3 regions of the Deinococcus metalli genome follow, and region 1 is predicted to be linked to each of the others. Evidence: riboswitches for the same ligand, from Rfam matches in the RefSeq annotation. Region 1 holds a riboswitch; each other region holds the start of a gene.

Region 1 (6,090 bases):
CGTGGACGTCGCCTGATGCAGGTGCTGCACCTCAATACCTCCGACAGTGGGGGCGGCGCGGCGCGCGGCGCGTACTGGCTGCACCAGGCGCTGTCGCGTCATGTCACGTCCCGGATGCTCGTGCAGGACAAGGGCACCACCGATCCGCAGGTGGTGCAGTACGGCTCGTCCCTCGCCGCCCGGGTGGCTCGCCGGGCCGAACGGCTTCCGCTGCGCCCCTATCCGGACGCCAGGGGCCTGTTCTCTGCTGCCACAATGCCCCGGCTGGTACACCGGACCGTCAACGCCATGCAGCCCGACGTCGTGAACCTGCACTGGGTGAACGAGGGCTTCGTCACCCCCGAGAACGTGCGGCGCATCCACGCGCCCGTCGTGTGGACGCTGCGCGACGTGTGGCCCATGACCGGTGGCTGCCACTACACCCGCGGCTGCGAGCGTTTCACCGCGACCTGCGGCCAGTGCCCGGTGCTGCGGTCAAGCGTGGAGAACGACCTGTCGCGCCGCGTGTGGCACCGCAAGGCCCGGGCGTTCCACGGCCGGCCCCTGACTTTCGTGGCCCTCAGCGAGTGGATCGCGCGCGAGGCGCGGCGCAGCGCCCTGCTGCGCGAGCACGAGACGATCGTGATCCCGAACGCCCTGGACGTCGACCTCTTCCAGCCGCGCGACCGGGCGGCGGCCCGCGCGGAACTGGGGCTTGATCCGGCACGGCGCTCGATCTTCTTCAGCGCCATGAATCCCATCGAGGACCGGCGCAAGGGCTTCGCGCAGTTCCGGGAAGCGCTGGAGGTGCTCGCCCGGCGGCCGGACGCTGGTCAGCTGGACGTGCTGGTCGGCGGTCCCATCTATGGTCCGGCGCCGGAGATGCCGCTGCCCACCACCTTCCTGGGCCGCATCGACGACGACCGGACCATGGGGCTGCTGTACGCCGCCTCGACCGTCACGGCCATGCCGTCTCTGGAGGAAGCCTTCGGGAAGGTCGCCATGGAGTCCATGGCCTGTGGCACCCCGGTCGTGTGTCTGCGGGGCACCGGCACCGCCGAGATCGTCACGCATCTGGAGCACGGATATCAGGCCGTGCCGCTGGACATCGCGGACCTCGCGGCAGGACTCGCCTACGTGCTCGACCATCCGGCGCCGCAACGGCTCGCAGCGCAGTCTCGCCAGCACGTCCTCGCCACCTACACCTTCGAAGCGCAGGCTCAGGCGTACCTCGACCTGTACACCCGGTTGGTGCCACCCTCGGGTCAGTCCGGAGGAGTCCGCGTCAACTATGATCGAGGCGCGCATGAGTAGCCTCAAAGCCAGAACGGTCAACGCCATGAAATGGAGCTATTTCTCCATGTTCGCCGGACTGGCCATGCAACTCTTTTTCGCGGCCATCCTGTCGCGGCTGCTCACGAAGCAGCAGTTCGGCGTGTGGGCCATCGCGGCCCTGTTGCAGCGCTTCGGACAGTTCATCACCGACCTCGGTGTCGGTCAGGCCATCGTCCAGAAAGCGAAACTCACCGAGGACGACATCCGGGCGGGCTTCACGTCGTCGCTGGGACTGGGCATCTTCACCACGGCGCTGGCGTGGCTGCTGGCCCCTGCCATCAGCACGTTCTTCCCCACCATTCCCGATCTGGTTCCGGTCGTCCGCGGCTACGCCCTGGTGTACATCCTGAGCAGCGGAATCATCATCTCGGGCAGTCTGCTGCGGCGGGCACTGAATTTCAGGCCCCAGGTCATCGCCGAACTGACGTCGTATGCCATTGGGCACGGCATCATCGGCCTGGGGGCAGCGTACCTGGGGTACGGCGCCATGAGCCTGGTGATCAGCGCCATCGCCCAGGCCGTGATTCAGCTGGTGCTGCTGTACTCGGCCACACGGCATACCCTGAAGCCAATATTTCGCTGGGACGCCTACCGCGGGCTGTTCCGCTTCGGCGTCAAGGCCACGGCCGTCAACTTCCTGGAATTCCTCAGCGCCAACCTCGACACCTTCATCATCGGGAAGTTCTACTCGTCGGCGCAGCTGGGCGCGTACAGCCGGACATTCAGCACCCTCGCCATGCCCGCGACAAACTTTGCGACCAGCCTGTCGAGGGTCATGGCTCCATCCTTCAGCGCCGTACAGGACGACACCGACCGCTTGCGCCGCTCGTACCTGACCGGCCTGCGAGCGATGTCCATCCTGATCTTCACGGCGACCGGCTGCATCCTGATCGACGCGCCGGAGATCGTGAAGGTCTTGCTGGGGCCTAAATTCGTCGAATCCATTCCGCTGATGCAGATCTTCGCGCTCTACATTCCCTTCGCGGTGCTGACCAACCTCTCCGCGGTGCTTGCGGAAGCCACGGCGCGGCTGAACGTAAAAATCGTCATCCAGAGCGTGTATATGGTCGGCCTGGGCGCGGCCCTGTGGATCACCTACCGTCTGGGCGGCCATGTCGAACACCTGGCGATGGTGCTGGTGGCGGCCAGCGTATGCCGCAGCGCAGCGTTTGCCGTCGTGGCCCGCGGCATCATCGGCGGGAGCGGCCGTCAGATTGCCCAGTCCTACGGAGTCGGCGCCCTGTACTTCATGGGTGGCGCGCTGGTCACCGCCGCCGCAGTGTTCCCGCTGCGTGCCATGGCCGTGCCGCTGCCCGTCCTGTTCATCCTGGAACTGCTCCTCGGAGCGGCGGTCCTGGCAGGCGTGGTGCTGCTCGGCCCCCCGAGCGAACTCAAGGACATGGCGTACGCCAGCCTCCGGCAACTCCGTCGGCGCGCTGCCCAGCCGTCCAGCTAGCTCTGCGCGGAGGGCTGGCTCTGCCCCCGCCGGCTTCGGCGGCGGGCATTGAGCTGGCGATGGATGGTACGACCAGTCCACGTTCTGCACGGGAGACACACGGGCTCGAACGTCCCGTTTTCAGCGGACTGTCATGACAGCGGACGGCAGGCGTGCAGACCCGTCTTAATCCGGTTTCTGACAATCTTGAGGTCAGGGCGTGTTTGGGGCCGCTTCTGCCTGCCTATGACGACCTGGCCGGCATCTTTCGGCTATGCACCAATCTGGGTGGGTTCTGGCGTCTTACACAGTTCTGACGTGTCACCGGTCGCAGCTTCATCGAGGAGATCCCGCCTTGTCAGGCAGAGACTGCTGTACCACACACGGTTTTCAGCGCCACGTCCATAGCCGTCTCAACAAATGGATGTTTCATGAAGTCATCTTCAGACGGCTCTTAATGTGATGAAACTGTCGTGCCGCGATCCGCATCATGAACCCCGTCAGTAACCGCAGCGAGATCAGCTCAACGCGACCTGCATCGAAACGGCAAACCCTCCGTGAGGGGGGGACGCAAAGCCACGGAACTCATAAGTCGAGTCCGCCGGGCTACCGAAGGAAGGTACTTCATGAACGCTATCCGCTCATCCCGCGCACCCCTGTCCGCCACGTTACTGGCCTTTACCCTCGCCCTCTCGCTGGCCGCGTGCTCCAGCACGGCGCCGGAAGTGCCGACCGAAGCCGACGCGCCGGCGACCACCTCGGCTGACCTGGGCATTCCCAGCGCGGACGACGCCACGACGGACACCTCGCTGGGTGAGCAGGCCCTCACGGTCAAGACCGGTGACAATGCCCTGTCCGGTTCGATCTGGACGGCCGCGACCAACGGGTACGGCCCGGCTGAGGTCAACAAGAGCAACGGCGAAAACAAGGCCGGTGACGGCCGGAGCCTGACGCTGAACGGCAAGACGTACGCGGCAGGCTACGGTGTGCACGCGAGCTCCAAACTCAGCTTCACGCTCGACGGCAACTGCACTGCCCTGACCGCCGACATCGGCGTGGATGATGAAGTCAGCAACAAGGGTTCAGTCGTGTTCCAGGTCTTCGGGGACGGCACGAAACTGTACGACTCCGGCACCATGACCGGGACCAGCGCCACCAAGAGCATCACCGTGAACATCACCGGCCGGAAGACCCTGGACCTCGTGGTCACGGACGCCGGCAACGGCAACACCTACGATCACGGGGACTGGGCCACGCCCATCCTGCGCTCGTGCGCCGCTTCCGTGGCCACCGTGACTGGCGCCGACGACGCGGCCGGCACCACGTACGTCAAGCTGGCCAGCGAGGGCCAGGCGTTTACGGTGAGTGGCACGCAGACCGTCCGCTACGGCGTGGACACCCGCTGGATCTACAAGAGCATCACGGACGCCGGCACCTGCTCGAACACGACCTTCGGTGGTGATCCGGCGTATACCGTTGCCAAGGCCTGCTACCTGGTGGTGGCTCCCGCGCCGGCTGTCGCGGTTGCACCTGCTCCTGCGCCGGCTCCCGCCCCTGCTCCTGCGCCGGCTCCCGCCCCTGCGCCAGCACCTGCTCCTGCACCGGCTCCCGCTCCCACGCCGGCTCCGACCACCCTCACCTACGCGGCGCCCATCACCATCACGAAAGGCGGGACGTACACCGGAGCGTGGGAGAGCCTGAACCCGGCTGTGCCTGCCGTGACGGTCAAGACTGCGGAGCCCGTGATCATCGAGAACTGCTTGGTGCGCGGCATGGGCGTGCTGATCTCGGCCCCCTGGAGCAGTGCGAATCTGACGGTGCGCGGTTGCCGCGGCGAGGGCCTGAACCCGAACGACGCCACGAAGACGGCCGGACGATTCCTGGCGGCCGAGGGCTTCGCCACCATGATCGTGGAGCGCAACACCATCGAGAAGACCAGCGGCATCTACCTCAATGCGTGGAACGGTTCGGCGGCGGCGCAGCCGATCCTGGTCCGCTACAACACCGCCCGCAACATCGAGGGCCGGTACAGCAACGGCAACGGCGGCTGGCAGGACGGCAAGTTCTACCGGATTCAGTTCGTGCAGTTCAACGCCGTGAAAAACGTCTCGGGCGCCGAAATCGCGTGGAACCGTGTGGACAACACCGCGATGCAGTCGCACGTCGAGGACACCATCAACCTGTATAACTCCAGCGGCACGGCCACGTCGCCGATCCGGGTGCACGACAACCTCCTGAATGGGGCGTTTGGGACGCCGGCCAGCGGTTCGTACTCGGGTGGAGGCATCATGCTGGGCGACGGCGGAGGCCAGTACCAGGAAGCCTCGAACAACGTGGTGCTGGAAACCAGCAACTATGGCGTGGCGGTCTCGGGCGGCAACAACATGAGCGTGCGGAACAACACCGTGCTGGGGACCGGCAAGCTCAACGACGGCACCATCCTGGACGCCGACCCTGACGCAGGAATCTACCTGCGTGACTACGCCAGCGATCCGGCGCACGTGGCCTCGAGCGTGGTGGCGTCGGGCAACACCGTGGGATGGGGACGACCGAACGCGAGCAACGCCACCGCACGTTGGGACTTCTCGATCAGCACGGCCGGGGTGGACGGGGGCAACACACGCGTCGCCGCCGGAGCGATTGACCCGGTTCTGCTGACCAAAGCGATCACCGACTGGCAGACGCGGCTTGTGGCGGCCGGCCTGACCGTCGGCGCACCCTGAACCCAAGAGCGATCCGTTCAGAGCAGGAGCCCGTGCTGAGGTGCACGGGCTCCTGTCTGATGCCATCATGAGCAGCAGTTCGGGAGGATGTTCATGAGCCAGGGAAGCGGCCGGGTGCAACGATGCTGTTACGCCTGCGGCGACATTCTACGCGGCGATGAAGGAGGAGGCGCCACTCACCTCCGGACGACCGCGAACGAGGCAGCGGGCACGCCGAGCTGTCCTCGCAGGAGAACCGCATGCTGAAGACAGTCCAACTGCCCAAGACCCACCTGATGGCCGCTCTGGTCACCCTGACCTTGGTCGCCTGTAAAGCTCCGGGAGTACCCGCCGCTGTGACGAGCGTCACCGTTGTGCCGGACAGCGGCGCAGCTCAGCCCAACCAGACGCGCAAGTTCAAGGCGACGGTCGCCGGAACCGGGAATTTCGCCACGACCGTGACGTGGTCGTCGAGCGACAAGGCAATTGCAACTGTCGATGCCGACGGCACCGTGCATGCAATCGCCGTTGGCAAGGCCACGATCACGGCCACGTCCACCGCCGACACCAAAAAGTCCGGCAGCGCCGCGCTGACGGTCGCGACCGGCAACACGGTGACCAGGGTCGTGGTCGCGCCGA
Region 2 (6,090 bases), on a different contig from region 1:
CATCGACCGGGGCGAGGACGTGATCGTCGGCGTGAACAAGTACCGCCCGGCCGAGACGACCGCCGTGGACGTGCTGGACATCGACAACGCCGCCGTACGCTCGGCGCAGGTCGCCCGGCTGGAGCAGGTCAGGGCCAGCCGCGATCCGCAGGCGGTGCAGACCACGCTGGACGCGCTGGAACGCGCGGCCCGCAGCGGCGAGGGCAACCTGCTGGCCCTGAGCGTCGACGCCATGCGCGCCCGCTGCACGGTGGGCGAGGTCTCGGGCGCCCTGGAACGCGCGTGGGGCCGCCACGCCGCCGAGATCCGCACGCTGTCCGGCGTGTACGCCGCCGGCTACGACGGCGACGAGGGCTTCAGCGCCCTGAAGGGCGAGATCGAGGCCTTTGCGCGTGAGGAGGGCCGGCGCCCACGCCTGCTGGTGGTGAAGATGGGCCAGGACGGGCACGACCGCGGCGCTAAGGTGATCGCCACGGGCTTCGCGGACCTGGGCTTCGACGTGGACGTGGGCCCGCTGTTCCAGACGCCCGCGGAGGCCGCGCGGCAGGCCATCGAGAACGACGTGCACGTGGTGGGCGTGAGCAGCCAGGCGGCCGGGCACAAGACCCTGGTGCCGCAACTCGTGCAGGCGCTGCGCGAGGAGGACGCCGGCGACATCCTGGTGGTGGTGGGCGGCGTGATCCCGCCGCAGGACTACGCGGCGCTGCGGGACGCGGGCGCGGCCGGCATCTTCGGGCCGGGCACCCCGATCCTGCACTCGGCGCGGGAAGTGCTGCGGCTGCTGCGCGAGCGGCGCACGCAACCCGCGTGAGCCCCGGCGCGTACCCGTGCGGTATGACATCCACTGTCTGGTCGGTGCTGCTGGCCCTCGTGACTGTGGCCGGAGCACAGGGCCTGCCCGCCGTGCCGTACCGGGCCGCCCCCACGGCCCAGGCTGTGGGCGATCTGCGGGTGTGTACCGCCGGTGAGACGACGTACCGGCTCGACACGGCGGGCCGTGTCCGCAGCGTGGACTACGCCCGCCTGATCCCGGACAACACCCTGCGCGTGCGGCAGAGTTACGACCGTGCCGGACGGCTCACGGGCGCGTCCGTCCGGTGGACGGGCTTCGCCGGGCCGCTGCTCGACGTCCGGGGTTCGTTCGACGCGCGCGGCCGGCTGGTGAAGGAATCGGGCTTCCGCGCCAAGGGCGTGACCACGCCGCTCACGGCGTACCTGCGGCCCCGGCCGGCCAGGCCTCCGTGTTGAGAGGGTCATTCCTATGACCGAAGCACGCACCGGTCAGATCGAGACCGTCCAGACGCAGCCAGGCGGCACCCTGCTCTACACTCACGGGCACCGCTTTCCGGACAACGTGCAGATGGTGGAGCAGCGCCACAACGCCGCCGGTACGCTCCTTAGCGCGCGGGTGACGTGGTCGGGCTTCGTGGGCCGGGTGCTGGACGTGACCGCGACCTTCGACACGCAGGGCCGGACGGTCAAGGAGGAGGGCCACCGCGCGCCCGGCCTGACCACCCCCGTGACGGCCCTGATCTTGCCTCTGCCGGCCAGGGCACAGCAGACCTGCGCCGAGCCCGGCGGGTCCTGAGCGCTCCCCCGCCATCCGCTAGCATCCGCGCATGCCGTCCGAGCCGCACCCGCTGACCATTCCCCTGCTGGCGGGGAACCGGCGGGCGCTCGCCCGGGCGATCACGCTGGTGGAATCCACCCGGCCGGAGCACGAGGCGCAGGCGCAGGCACTGCTCGCGCAGGTCGCGGCGCACGCCGGGCGCTCGGTGCGGATCGGCCTGACCGGGGTACCGGGCGTGGGAAAGAGCACCTTCATCGAGGCGCTGGGCCTGCGGCTCGTGGACGCGGGGCACCGGGTCGCGGTGCTGGCGGTCGATCCCACGTCGGCGCGCACCGGGGGCAGCATCATGGGCGACAAGACCCGCATGCCCGGCCTGACGGTGCACCCGCACGCCTTCATTCGGCCCAGCCCCAGCGGGGGCACGCTGGGCGGCGTGGCGCGGCGCACCCGCGAGACCCTGGCGCTGTGCGAGGCCGCCGGCTACGACACCGTGCTGGTCGAGACCGTCGGCGTGGGCCAGAGCGAGACGCACGTGGCCGCCATGACGGACGTGTTCGTGCTGCTCACGCTGCCGAACGCCGGGGACGAACTCCAGGGCATCAAGCGCGGGATCATGGAACTCGCGGACCTGTGCGTGGTGAACAAGGCGGACGTGGACCCGGCGGCGGCGGTGCGCGCCCAGACGGAACTCCGCACGGCGCTGACGCTGCTCGCTCCGCACGGCGCGGTGTGGCGCCCGGTGGCCCTGCGCGCGTCCGCCCGCACCGGCGAGGGCCTGGCCGAGGTGTGGGCCGCAGTCGAGGCGTACCTGCGCGTGACGGACGTGGCGGCCAGGCGGCGCGCGCAGACGGCCGCGTGGTTCGACGACCTGCTGCGCGAGTCCGCGTGGCGCGCGTTCCAGGCGGGGATCGACCCGGCCCGCCTCTCCTCGGTGCGCTCCAGGGTCCAGGCAGGCGCCCTCACGGCCGTCCAGGGCGTCGCGGCCCTGCTGGCGCCAGAGTGACGCCCGGCGCTCGTCAGCTCCGCGTCGCGGGAATGATCGCCAGCGTGCAGCGCGACGTGCACACGGGCCGGCCGGCGTCGTCCACGATCTCGATGCTCCAGACCTGGGTGGTGCGGCCCTGGTGGATGGGCGTGGCGGTGGCGGTCACGCTGCCGGAGCGCACGCCGCGCAGGTGGTTGGCGTTGATCTCCAGACCGACCGCCGTGTGGCCCTGCGCGGCCACGCTGAGGTGCGCGCCGAGGCTGGCGACGCTCTCGGCCAGGGCGACGCTGGCCCCGCCGTGCAGCAGGCCCATGGGCTGGTGCGTGCGCGCGTCCACCGGCATGGTGGCGACCACGCGGGTGCCGCTGGCCTCCACGATCTCGATGCCCAGGTGATTCAGCAGGGTGTTCTCCGACGACAATATGGGGGACGTGGTCATGGCTGGGCCTCCGGGCGCAGGATCAGGCAGGTGGTGGTGGCAGTCGCGCACAGGCGGTCGCGGGCGTCGAGCAGCCGGGCCTGCGCGGTGGCGACCTGACGCGACACGCTCACGACCTCACCGATGGCGCGCACCTCGCCCATGCCGGCCAGCAGGGGGCGCAGGTAGCGCACGCTGAGTTCCAGGGTGGTGTAACCCACCCCGGCCGGCAGCTGGGTGTGGACCGCGCAGCCCAGCGCGGAGTCGAGCAGCGTGGCGAAAACGCCGCCGTGCACGCTGCCGATGGGGTTGTAGTGGAATTCCTGCGGGGTCATGCGGAACGTGACCCGGCCGGGCTCGATGTCGTCTTCGTGGGCCAGGCTGAAGTCGAGGCTGTGCGCAATGGGCGGGGCCGGGTACTCGCCGCGCGACATGGCGCGCAGATACTCCAGGCCGCTCATGCCGCGCGCGGCGTGGGCGCCGGTGAGCGGATCGCCCCAGGAGTACGTGCGGTGGCGGGTGGGCGGGGCCGGCGTGCTGACGTCCTGCATGGAGAGTCCTTCCGGGCACTCGGCCCTGATGAGATGATGGGCATCATACTCTACGGGGCCGCTCGGGCGAACCCGCGCCGGGGCGCAGGTGAGAATCCTGTCAGAGGGCCGTGCCCAGACTGGAGTCAACCAGAGCACGTCCTTTGGCCGGTGACGTCCGTCGCCCCTTTGTTCCCCTCGGAGGCCGTGACCTTCGCCCCCTACCCGGTCACCTGGGGTGAAGCGAGCCAGTGGTGAGACCGATCGAGGAGCCCTCCATGAAGATCAAGACCCTGGCCGTGCTTGCCGCCGGCCTTCCCCTGCTGGCGAGCTGCGGCAGCATCGTCGGCGCCGTGATTCCCCCGGTCAACATCAGCAACCCCGCCCACCTGGACGGCGCGACCCTGACCGCGACCAGCCCCCTGATGGTCCAGCGCGTCGGCACGTCGGTGCAGTACGACACCAGCGCCACCGTGCCCGCCGGCTCCTTCGATGATTTCGACCTCTCGAAGGTTCCGCTGGGCATCAAGCCGTACGCCGCCGAGATCAAGGCCAGCCTGAAGTCCGTCGTCCTGTCCGGCACCTGCGTCATGCCCGACTCGTTCAGCCTCAGCGTCGACTCGCTCAGCGTGTCCGTGTGGGATTCCTCGAACAAGGCCGGCGCCGTCACCCTGACCGCCACGCCCGCCGTGAACATCACCGCGACCCGCACCGACAGCGGCGTGGGCCAGAGCACCTACGCGCTGTCCGGCAACGTCGCGTCGGTCGGCAAGGGCGACGCGAACGTGTCCAAGGCCCTGACGATCCTGACCTCCGGCGGCACCAACGACGCCAGCGTGAGCGCCAAGATCAGCGCGGACAACAACGGCATGGCTGGCTGCAACCTGAGCTTCAAGATCGGCGATTCCAGCGTCACCCTCAGCAACTTCAAGTAAAGCCCGACCTGCTCCGCCGTCCGCGCCCCTAGGGGTACGGACGGCGCGCGTTATTCGCTGCCCGGCAGCAGGTCCATGCTGGGCACGGCGGGCGACCCCCACGGACTGCTCCGCACGAAAAAGCGCCACGGCAGGGTGCGGCCCTCGCGGATGCCGATGCGGGCCGTGACCGCCACCTCGGCGTCCGGCAGGGGGCACGGAGGCGGCAGCAGGTGCAGCGCGGCGCTGTCCACCGGCGTGCCGGCCACCCGCGCCGGGTCCAGGCCCAGGGCATACACGAGTTTCGCCGGGCCGTTCGTCAGGTCGCGTTCCCGCGTGACCGGACGGTGATCGAGCATCAGGGCCACGCCCTCCAGCGGCTCGATGGCGCGGATCAGCACGCTGGCCGGCACGCCCGCCGGGCGGCACGCGACCTGCAGCAGCGGGTGCCCGTGCGCGGTCCAGAACAGCCACTGGCCGGGCGACACCGCCATGTCCGCCGTGCGCGCCGCGTGGAAACGGCCGGCCGTGCACGCCGGGTCGCGCGGGCAGTCGTAGGCCTCGGTCTCCACGACGCGGCCGGCCATCCGCCCACCGCCGGGCGTGACGTGGACGAGGGTCGCGCCCAGCAGGCCGCGCGCCGTGCGCACCGGATCGCCGGCGAAGTGGGCCGGCGGCAGGGGTCCGGTCACGGGCGGAGGCAGCGACATACGCTGCCGAGCTTATCCGCTTCATGGCCCGGTCAGGGGACCGCGCGCCGGCGCCACAGGTCCCGCAGGCCAAGCTGGCGCACCACGCGCTCCAGCCGCGCGCGCGGACTCAGCAGGACGCTGCGGGCCAGCCACAGCAGGCCGGCCGGGTGCCGGTCCGCGAGCAGGCCCCCGGCGGTGCGGTACGCGCTCAGGCTGGCCGATTCGCGTTCAAACGCGCGCCGGACGGCGGGCGGCTGCGCGTCCCACGCCTGCATGAAGGCCCCGAAGGTCTGCTCCGGCTGCCCCGCGTGGCGCTGGGCGTTGCCGTGCCGGATGTAGTCCGCCTCGAGCCGCTGCAAGCTGAGCTTGCGGCCGCTCAGGCTGCCGGCGTGGACCCGGTACGCGACCAGCCGCTCGGGCAGCGCGACGACGGGCGCGTGGTCGGCCATGCGGCTCCACAGGCCGATGTCGTCCGCGGTCTGCAGGGCGGGAAAGCCCCCCACCCGCAGCGCCAGTTCCCGGTCGAACACCACGCTGGCGGCCAGCAGATAGATGATCGAGTGCGCGGCCACCAGGGCGCGGCTGTGCGCCTCGTCGCGCGGTCCCACGTCGAAGTACCCCAGGCGCCGGCCGCGCTGCCCGATGCGGTACCCGTGCGTGCCCAGCGCGGCCAGGTGCGGGTGCGCCGCCAGATACGTCATCTGCGTCTCGAGCTTGGTGGGCAGATACAGGTCGTCGTGGTCGATCAGGGCCACCCAGCGGGTGCGGGCGGTGCGCAGCGCGAGGTTCCGGGCGGCGCGCACGCCCGCGTTCTGCTGCCGGACCAGCTGGATGCGGTCATCCTGCGCGGCGTGCTGCAGCGCGATGTCGGCGGAGGCGTCGGTGCTGCCGTCGTCCACGATCAGCAGCTGCCACGCGGCGTACGTCTGGGCGCGGACGCTGCGGATCGTCTCGTCGAGGTGGGTGGCCCCGTTGTACACG
Region 3 (6,090 bases), on a different contig from region 1:
GCATGCCGGTCAGGCCGCTGCCCTCGGGGGATGTGCCGCCCACGCCGTCGTCGCGGATCACCAGCCGCCACCCGCGCCCCTGCGGCGTGAGGGTCACGGTGACCTCGTGTGCGCGGGCGTGCCGGACGACGTTCGTGACCGCCTCGCGCAGCAGCATGGCGGCGGTGTGCTCGGTCGCGGCGGGCAGGGCCGGCAGGGCGTGCGTGACGGTCAGGGTCACGCCGGCCGTGTCCAGCGCGACCTTGGCGCGGGCGAGTTCCGCGCTCAGGCCGCTGCCCCGGTACCCGCTGACCGCGGAGCGCACCTCCGACAGCGCCTCACGCGAGATGCGTTCGACCTCGCGGATCTCGGCGGCGGCGCGGGCCGGGTCGCGTTCGGCCAGCTTGCCCGCCAGTTCGCTCTTCAGCACGATCACGCTGAGGGTGTGGCCCAGCAGGTCGTGCAGGTCACGGGCAATGCGTTCGCGCTCCGCGTCGGCGGCGAGGCGCTCCTTTTCGGCCTGCACCTGGACGAGCCGCGCGTCGGCGATGTTGCGGCGGAACGACGCGTGGTTCGCGTACGCGGCGACCAGCGTGAACACCATGTTCGGCGCGAGCCACGCTAGGTCGTCCAGCGTGTACTGCCCGCCCCAGAACGGCACCAGCATGACCGCCACGTTCAGGACTGCCAGCCACAGCGCCGCCCCCACCCGGGCCTGGTACCCGATGATGCTGCCGCCGTAGATCAGGAACGCGGTCGCGCCGCCGCCCGTGACCGGCCACAGCAGAACGTACGCCACCAGCGCGTATGCCCAGCCGGCCAGCGCCCAGCCGGTCGTGTGCTCGGGGTCGCGGTAGAAGAACACCCGCGCGTATAGCGCCACGAAGCCCGCCGTGATTCCCCAGAACAGCGCCCACTGCGCCGCGGGCCGCGGGTGTTCGAAAAAGCCGATGACCGGGTAGGTCAGGAACACCAGCCACAGCAGCGGGAACCACGCCCACACCGCCCTGCGCTGCGCCGCCTTCATGCCCACCAGGGTACCCTCCCCGCACCTGTTGGCGGGGAGGGTCCGGTGGCCGGGGCCGGTCACTGCTCGCGGGCCTCGTCCCGGCGCAGGCCCCACGCGGCCAGCGCGCCGAAGATCACCGCGAAGGTGGCCAGGGCCAGCCAGTGCGCGGCCTCGCCGGACGTCTGGCCCGCCACGGTGCCGCGCGCGACGGCGCCCAGGTGGTACGCGGGCAGGTACGGCGCGAGCTTCTGCACGAAGGCCGGCATCTGGTCCAGCGGCGTGAACAGGCCCGAAGCGAAGGACATCAGCACGCTCACGAGGTTCGCGGTGATCTGCGCGCCGGTCGGCGTGACCAGAAATCCGATGCACAGGCCCAGCGCGATCAGCGGCACCATGCCCAGCAGCAGCTTGCCCAGCAGCAGCAGCGCGGTGCCCACGGGCATGGTGACGCCCCCGGCGACGTGCGCGAAGGTGTACAGCACGCCCAGGCTCAGGGCGCTGAAGCACAGCGCGGCCAGCAGCTTGCCCGCGAAGTACAGCGCGGTCGGCATGGGCGACGCCCGCAGCAGCCGCAGCCACCCGCCGGTGCGCTCCAGCGCGACCGCCGATCCGAACGAGAACATCGCCAGCGACAGCAGCGAGTACGCGCCGAAGTTCACCAGGATCAGCGGCCCGACCTTCAGGCCCTGGTCGGTGGTCTCGTTCACGGCGCTCAGGCCGAACAGCGCGAAGAACATCACCGGGAAGCCGATGGTGCCCACCGCGAACATCGGATTGCGCAGCATGCGCCGCAGTTCGGCGGCGGCCAGGGCGCCCAGCGCGGGCAGCCGGGGCGCGCGGCGGGCAGAGGGCGCGGGGGCGGGCAGGTCGGTGGTGCGGACGGCGGGAATGGTCATGCGATCACGTCCTTGGGGGCCTGGGCGGCGGTGAGGGAGAGGAAGGCGTCCTCCAGGCTGGCGCGGCTGACCTCCAGTTCGGTAAACGGCGTGCCCTGCTGAACCAGTGCGGTGAGCAGCGCTTCGGGCATGCGGGTGCGCAGGTCGGCGTGTCCGTGGGCGTCCACGTCGGCCGTGTCCACGCCCGGCAGGCGGCGAAGCTCGGCCAGCACCAGATCCGACGTGAAGCGCACCCGCGCGCCGCCCGCCTGGGAGCGCAGCTGTTCCGGCGTACCGTCCGCCAGCACCGCGCCCGCGTTCATCACGACCACGCGGTCCGCGGCGCGCTCCGCTTCCTCCAGGTAATGCGTGGTGAGCAGGATGGTGCGGCCGGCGTCCTTCAGGTCCGTCACGGCCGCCCAGAAGGCCTGACGGCTCTGCGCGTCCATGCCGGTCGTCGGCTCGTCGATCAGCAGCACCTGCGGGTTGCCCACCACGGCCAGCGCGAAGGCCAGCCGCCGCTTCTGCCCGCCGGACAGCGCACCTGCGCGGCGCCCGGCCACGCTGCCCAGGTCCGCCAGTGCGAGCGCCTGCGCCGTGCCCAGCGGGGCCGGATAGAAGCGCGCGAACAGCTCCACCGCCTCGCGCACCGTCAGGGCGGGCGGCAGGGCGCTCTCCTGCGGCATCGAGCCGATGCGGCGGCGCACGTCGTCCTGCCGGGGGTTGCCGCCCAGCACGCGCACCTGCCCGGCCGTGGGCGCGCCCAGGCCCAGCATCAGCGAGATCGCGGTGGTCTTGCCGGCCCCGTTCGGCCCCAGCAGCGCCGTCAGTTCACCGGCGCGGATGTCCAGGGTCAGGCCGCGCAGCGCCGTGACCTTCCCGAAGGTCTTGTCCACGCCCGTCAGCTCGATCGCGTTCGTCATGCCCACAGGGTGCGCCGGTGACCGCTGCGGCTGTAGTGCTCGGTGTCAGGCGCGCGGGGTGACAGGTGTCATATCGGCCCGGTCGGCAGGGCGCCGGTGCGGCGCTGGGCTGGCCGGAGGTCGGGCACGCGGCCCCGCTCAGCGGGCGATGTCCACCCGGAAGTCCTCGCGGTACTCGGTGACGTTGTTGGCGCTGTCGTAGACCTGCACGGTCACGGTGTGCGCGCCGTTGTCCTGCGCGGTGAAGTACTTGGCGTACGAGTTGTACGCGGTGCCGTCCTTCACGAAGGCCTTGCCGTCGATGGTCAGCACGACCTCGGCCACGTTCACGTCGTCACGGGTGGAGAGCTGGAAGAACACGTTGCCCTCCTCGCGCAGCGTCTGGGGGAACATCATCATGCTCACCTTCGGCGCCTGCGTGTCGGCCCGGGCAGCCGCGCCCGGCACTGCCTGGGCACTGGGGGCCGGCGCGGGCGTCTGCATGCTGCCGCAGCTGGTGGCGAACACGGCGATCACGGCGATGACGGCGGAGATGACGGGTGCGTTCATGATGGACTCCAGGGAACACGGCCACGACCCCGGACAGGCGGATGGCCGCGCGGGTGGGTCGGTGGAAGGGCAGAGCACGCCACGCCGGTCGTCGGGGACGCCGGGGGTGCTGTACACAGCGGTGGGGCCGGGACGGAACGCCCGGACAGGCCTGCGATGACGCCGCCTTTGCGGTCGCGTCAGAGGCGCGGGATCACGGCAGGTGCTGGCTGGCCGCGGCCGTCAGGCGCGCGCAGGGGCACCGCAGTGGATCGGAGGGTGGGGGGACAGCCGGAGCGTGTCGATGCATCTGAGAACTCCTCGTGCAGCCGGAGCCGCAGAGTATGGAGCCAGGTCCTGTGCACAGGGCAGGGGACAGGGCGGTCGAAAAGCCGGTCGCACCACTAGCTCCACGCGTCCCAGGTGCCCGCATACAGGACGACGCTTCATCGCTTCTTCCCGCCTGATGTTCTTCAGCGAGGCTTTGATGTTGCCGTACGGCCTCTTACAGCCGTGGCACCGCCGGCTCCGGCCGCCCTTCATGACCGGACCCGGCCCTTCATGAACATCCGGTGGCCTCCGGACGGTCTGGGGGTCGAGGCAGGGTTTTCTGCACCTGGAGCGGGATTTCCGGGCAATGTGGGAGTGGCCGCCCGGTGCGCGAACGCTGGCGACCGGGCGGGCCGCATGAAGACCAGTCTTCGCGCAGATGCCGGCGACGTGTCAGACACATCGACATGGATGGTCGATCCCGCCGCGGCCTCAGTGGAACGGGCAGCCGACCCGGACCGGGGCATCCCACGGCGCGGGCACCCGCTCGAAGTTCGGCGTGTCCTCGCGGTCGTCATAGGCGCGGTGCCACACGGGCGTCGTGGCGGGCGACACGGGCGGAATCAGCCACGACCAGCGCCCGCGCACGCCGCGTCCGGCCCGGGCCTCGCGCGCCTCGAAGCGCGTGAACTGCCGCGTCACGGTGTGGTGATCGACCACCTTCACGCCCGCCGCCGCGAAGGACTCCAGCACCGCCACGTTCAGTTCCACCAGCGCCCGGTCGCGCCACAGCGTCCGCTCGCGGCGCGTGTCCAGGCCCAGGGCCGCCGCCACCCGCGGCAGCAGGTCGTAGCGGTCCGCGTCCGCGAGGTTGCGCGCGGCGATCTCCGTCTGCACGTACCAGCCGTTGAACGCACACGCCAGCCGTACGCCGCCCACGTTCAGGTCCATGTCGCTGATGACCGGCAGGGCGTGCCACTTCACGCCCAGCGCCCCGATCCCGGGGTAATCCGGGTGCGTGATGGGCACCTCGTGCACGGCGTCCGCGGGCAGCTCGAAAAGCTCGGTGCGCCGCCCCGACTGGATGGCGATGGGCAGCACGTCGAACGGCGTGCCCGCTCCACCGGCCCAGCCGAGCGAGCGCAGGAACGCGGTCAGGCGCAGGTTCACCGGATCGCCCGTGACCGTGCCGTCCGCGTTCGGGTACGCGGCGTAGCGGATGAGTTGCGGGTTCAGGACACGCACGCCCGGCGCGAACACGCTGATCCGCGGGCGGATCGCCCCGCCGGCGAACGCGCCGTGCAGGTGCTCGATCAGGTGCGCGGCCACCTCGGCGGGGTCGGTCACGCCGCGCAGGTCGTGCACGTCCAGCGCGGCCCACGGCAGGCGGCCCACGCAGCGCGTGGAGTTGCGCCACGCCACCCGCGCCGCGAAGGCCAGCTCCTCGGCCGTGGGCGTGAACCCCTGCGCGCGGACCGCCTCCAGCCGGGCGTCCAGCCCCGGCCGGCGCCGTTCCGCGTGGAACTGGGTCAGGAAGGCGGCCGCGTCCTGGTCCAGGGTGGCGGGGGTGGGCGCGGCGGTCATGGCGCCACCGTAGCGGGGGCGGCGCGGGGAAATGTCCCCGGAGGCAGCGCCGCGCCCTGGCCTGTGCCCCAACCCCTGCGCAGTGCCCTAGCCTCCGCGCCGGTCCCCGCATGCCGGACTCGCTACAGTGACCGCACCGGCCGCGCTCCGCCCCCGGGCAGGAGCCGGCGCACGGGAGGCTGAACGCATGAAGTACGTTTCCACGCGCGGCATCACGACCCTGGGCCGCTTCACCGACGTCCTGCTGATGGGCCTCGCCCCGGACGGCGGGCTGGCCATGCCGGAACGCGTTCCGACATTCAGCGCCCAGGAACTCGAGGGCCTGCGGCATCTGGAGTACCCGGACCTGGCGTACCGGATCATGCGCCCCTTCATCGACGACGTGCCGGACGCCGACCTGCGCCGCATCCTGCGCGACACGTACACCCCGGCCGTGTTCCACAGCAAGGACATCACCCCGCTGACTCCACTGGGATCTTCGGGGCTGTACCTGCTGGAACTGTCGAACGGGCCGTCGCTGGCGTTCAAGGACGTGGCGATGCAGTTCCTGGGGCACATGTTCGAGTACGTGCTGGAGGCTCGGGGCGAACACCTGAACATCCTGGGCGCGACCTCGGGAGACACGGGCTCGGCCGCCGAGTACGCCATGCTCGGCAAGGGGCGCGTGAACGTGTTCATGCTCTCGCCACACGGCCGCATGAGCGCGTTCCAGCAGGCGCAGATGTACTCGCTGGCGGAGCCGAACATCTTCAACATCGCCCTTCAGGGCGTGTTCGATGACTGCCAGGACCTCGTGAAGGCCGTGAACGCCGATCACGGCTTCAAGGCCCGCTTCGACATCGGCGCGGTGAACTCCATCAACTGGGCGCGGGTGCTGGCGCAGGCCGTGTACTACTTCAAGGCCTACTTCGCCCTGAACCTC

Evidence for each region. A riboswitch is a leader RNA that binds a small molecule or an ion and turns the genes downstream of it on or off. The one in region 1 is predicted to bind cyclic di-GMP.
Region 2: linked by a shared signal. The riboswitch ahead of HNQ07_RS01435 (hypothetical protein) and the one ahead of HNQ07_RS06815 (NPCBM/NEW2 domain-containing protein) in region 1 are both predicted to bind cyclic di-GMP.
Region 3: linked by a shared signal. The riboswitch ahead of HNQ07_RS08800 (Ig-like domain-containing protein) and the one ahead of HNQ07_RS06815 (NPCBM/NEW2 domain-containing protein) in region 1 are both predicted to bind cyclic di-GMP.

Annotation. Positions count from the first base shown of each region.
Region 1 is NZ_JACHFK010000002.1:376,645-382,734, reverse strand. It holds gene HNQ07_RS06825 (glycosyltransferase) at 16-1,293, shown strand; gene HNQ07_RS06820 (lipopolysaccharide biosynthesis protein) at 1,286-2,770, shown strand; cyclic di-GMP riboswitch class I at 3,285-3,363, shown strand; gene HNQ07_RS06815 (NPCBM/NEW2 domain-containing protein) at 3,376-5,472, shown strand; gene HNQ07_RS06810 (Ig-like domain-containing protein) at 5,712-6,090, shown strand, end outside.
Region 2 is NZ_JACHFK010000001.1:280,213-286,302, reverse strand. It holds gene scpA (methylmalonyl-CoA mutase) at 1-811, shown strand, start outside; gene HNQ07_RS01460 (hypothetical protein) at 835-1,248, shown strand; gene HNQ07_RS01455 (hypothetical protein) at 1,262-1,588, shown strand; gene meaB (methylmalonyl Co-A mutase-associated GTPase MeaB) at 1,620-2,573, shown strand; gene HNQ07_RS01445 (hotdog fold thioesterase) at 2,587-2,994, opposite strand; gene HNQ07_RS01440 (PaaI family thioesterase) at 2,991-3,524, opposite strand; cyclic di-GMP riboswitch class II at 3,695-3,778, shown strand; gene HNQ07_RS01435 (hypothetical protein) at 3,782-4,438, shown strand; gene HNQ07_RS01430 (DNA-3-methyladenine glycosylase) at 4,489-5,127, opposite strand; gene HNQ07_RS01425 (glycosyltransferase family 2 protein) at 5,160-6,090, opposite strand, start outside.
Region 3 is NZ_JACHFK010000003.1:363,113-369,202, forward strand. It holds gene HNQ07_RS08785 (sensor histidine kinase) at 1-1,006, opposite strand, end outside; gene HNQ07_RS08790 (ABC transporter permease) at 1,066-1,884, opposite strand; gene HNQ07_RS08795 (ABC transporter ATP-binding protein) at 1,881-2,786, opposite strand; gene HNQ07_RS08800 (Ig-like domain-containing protein) at 2,925-3,335, opposite strand; cyclic di-GMP riboswitch class II at 3,696-3,780, opposite strand; gene HNQ07_RS08805 (nitric oxide synthase oxygenase) at 4,077-5,168, opposite strand; gene thrC (threonine synthase) at 5,356-6,090, shown strand, end outside.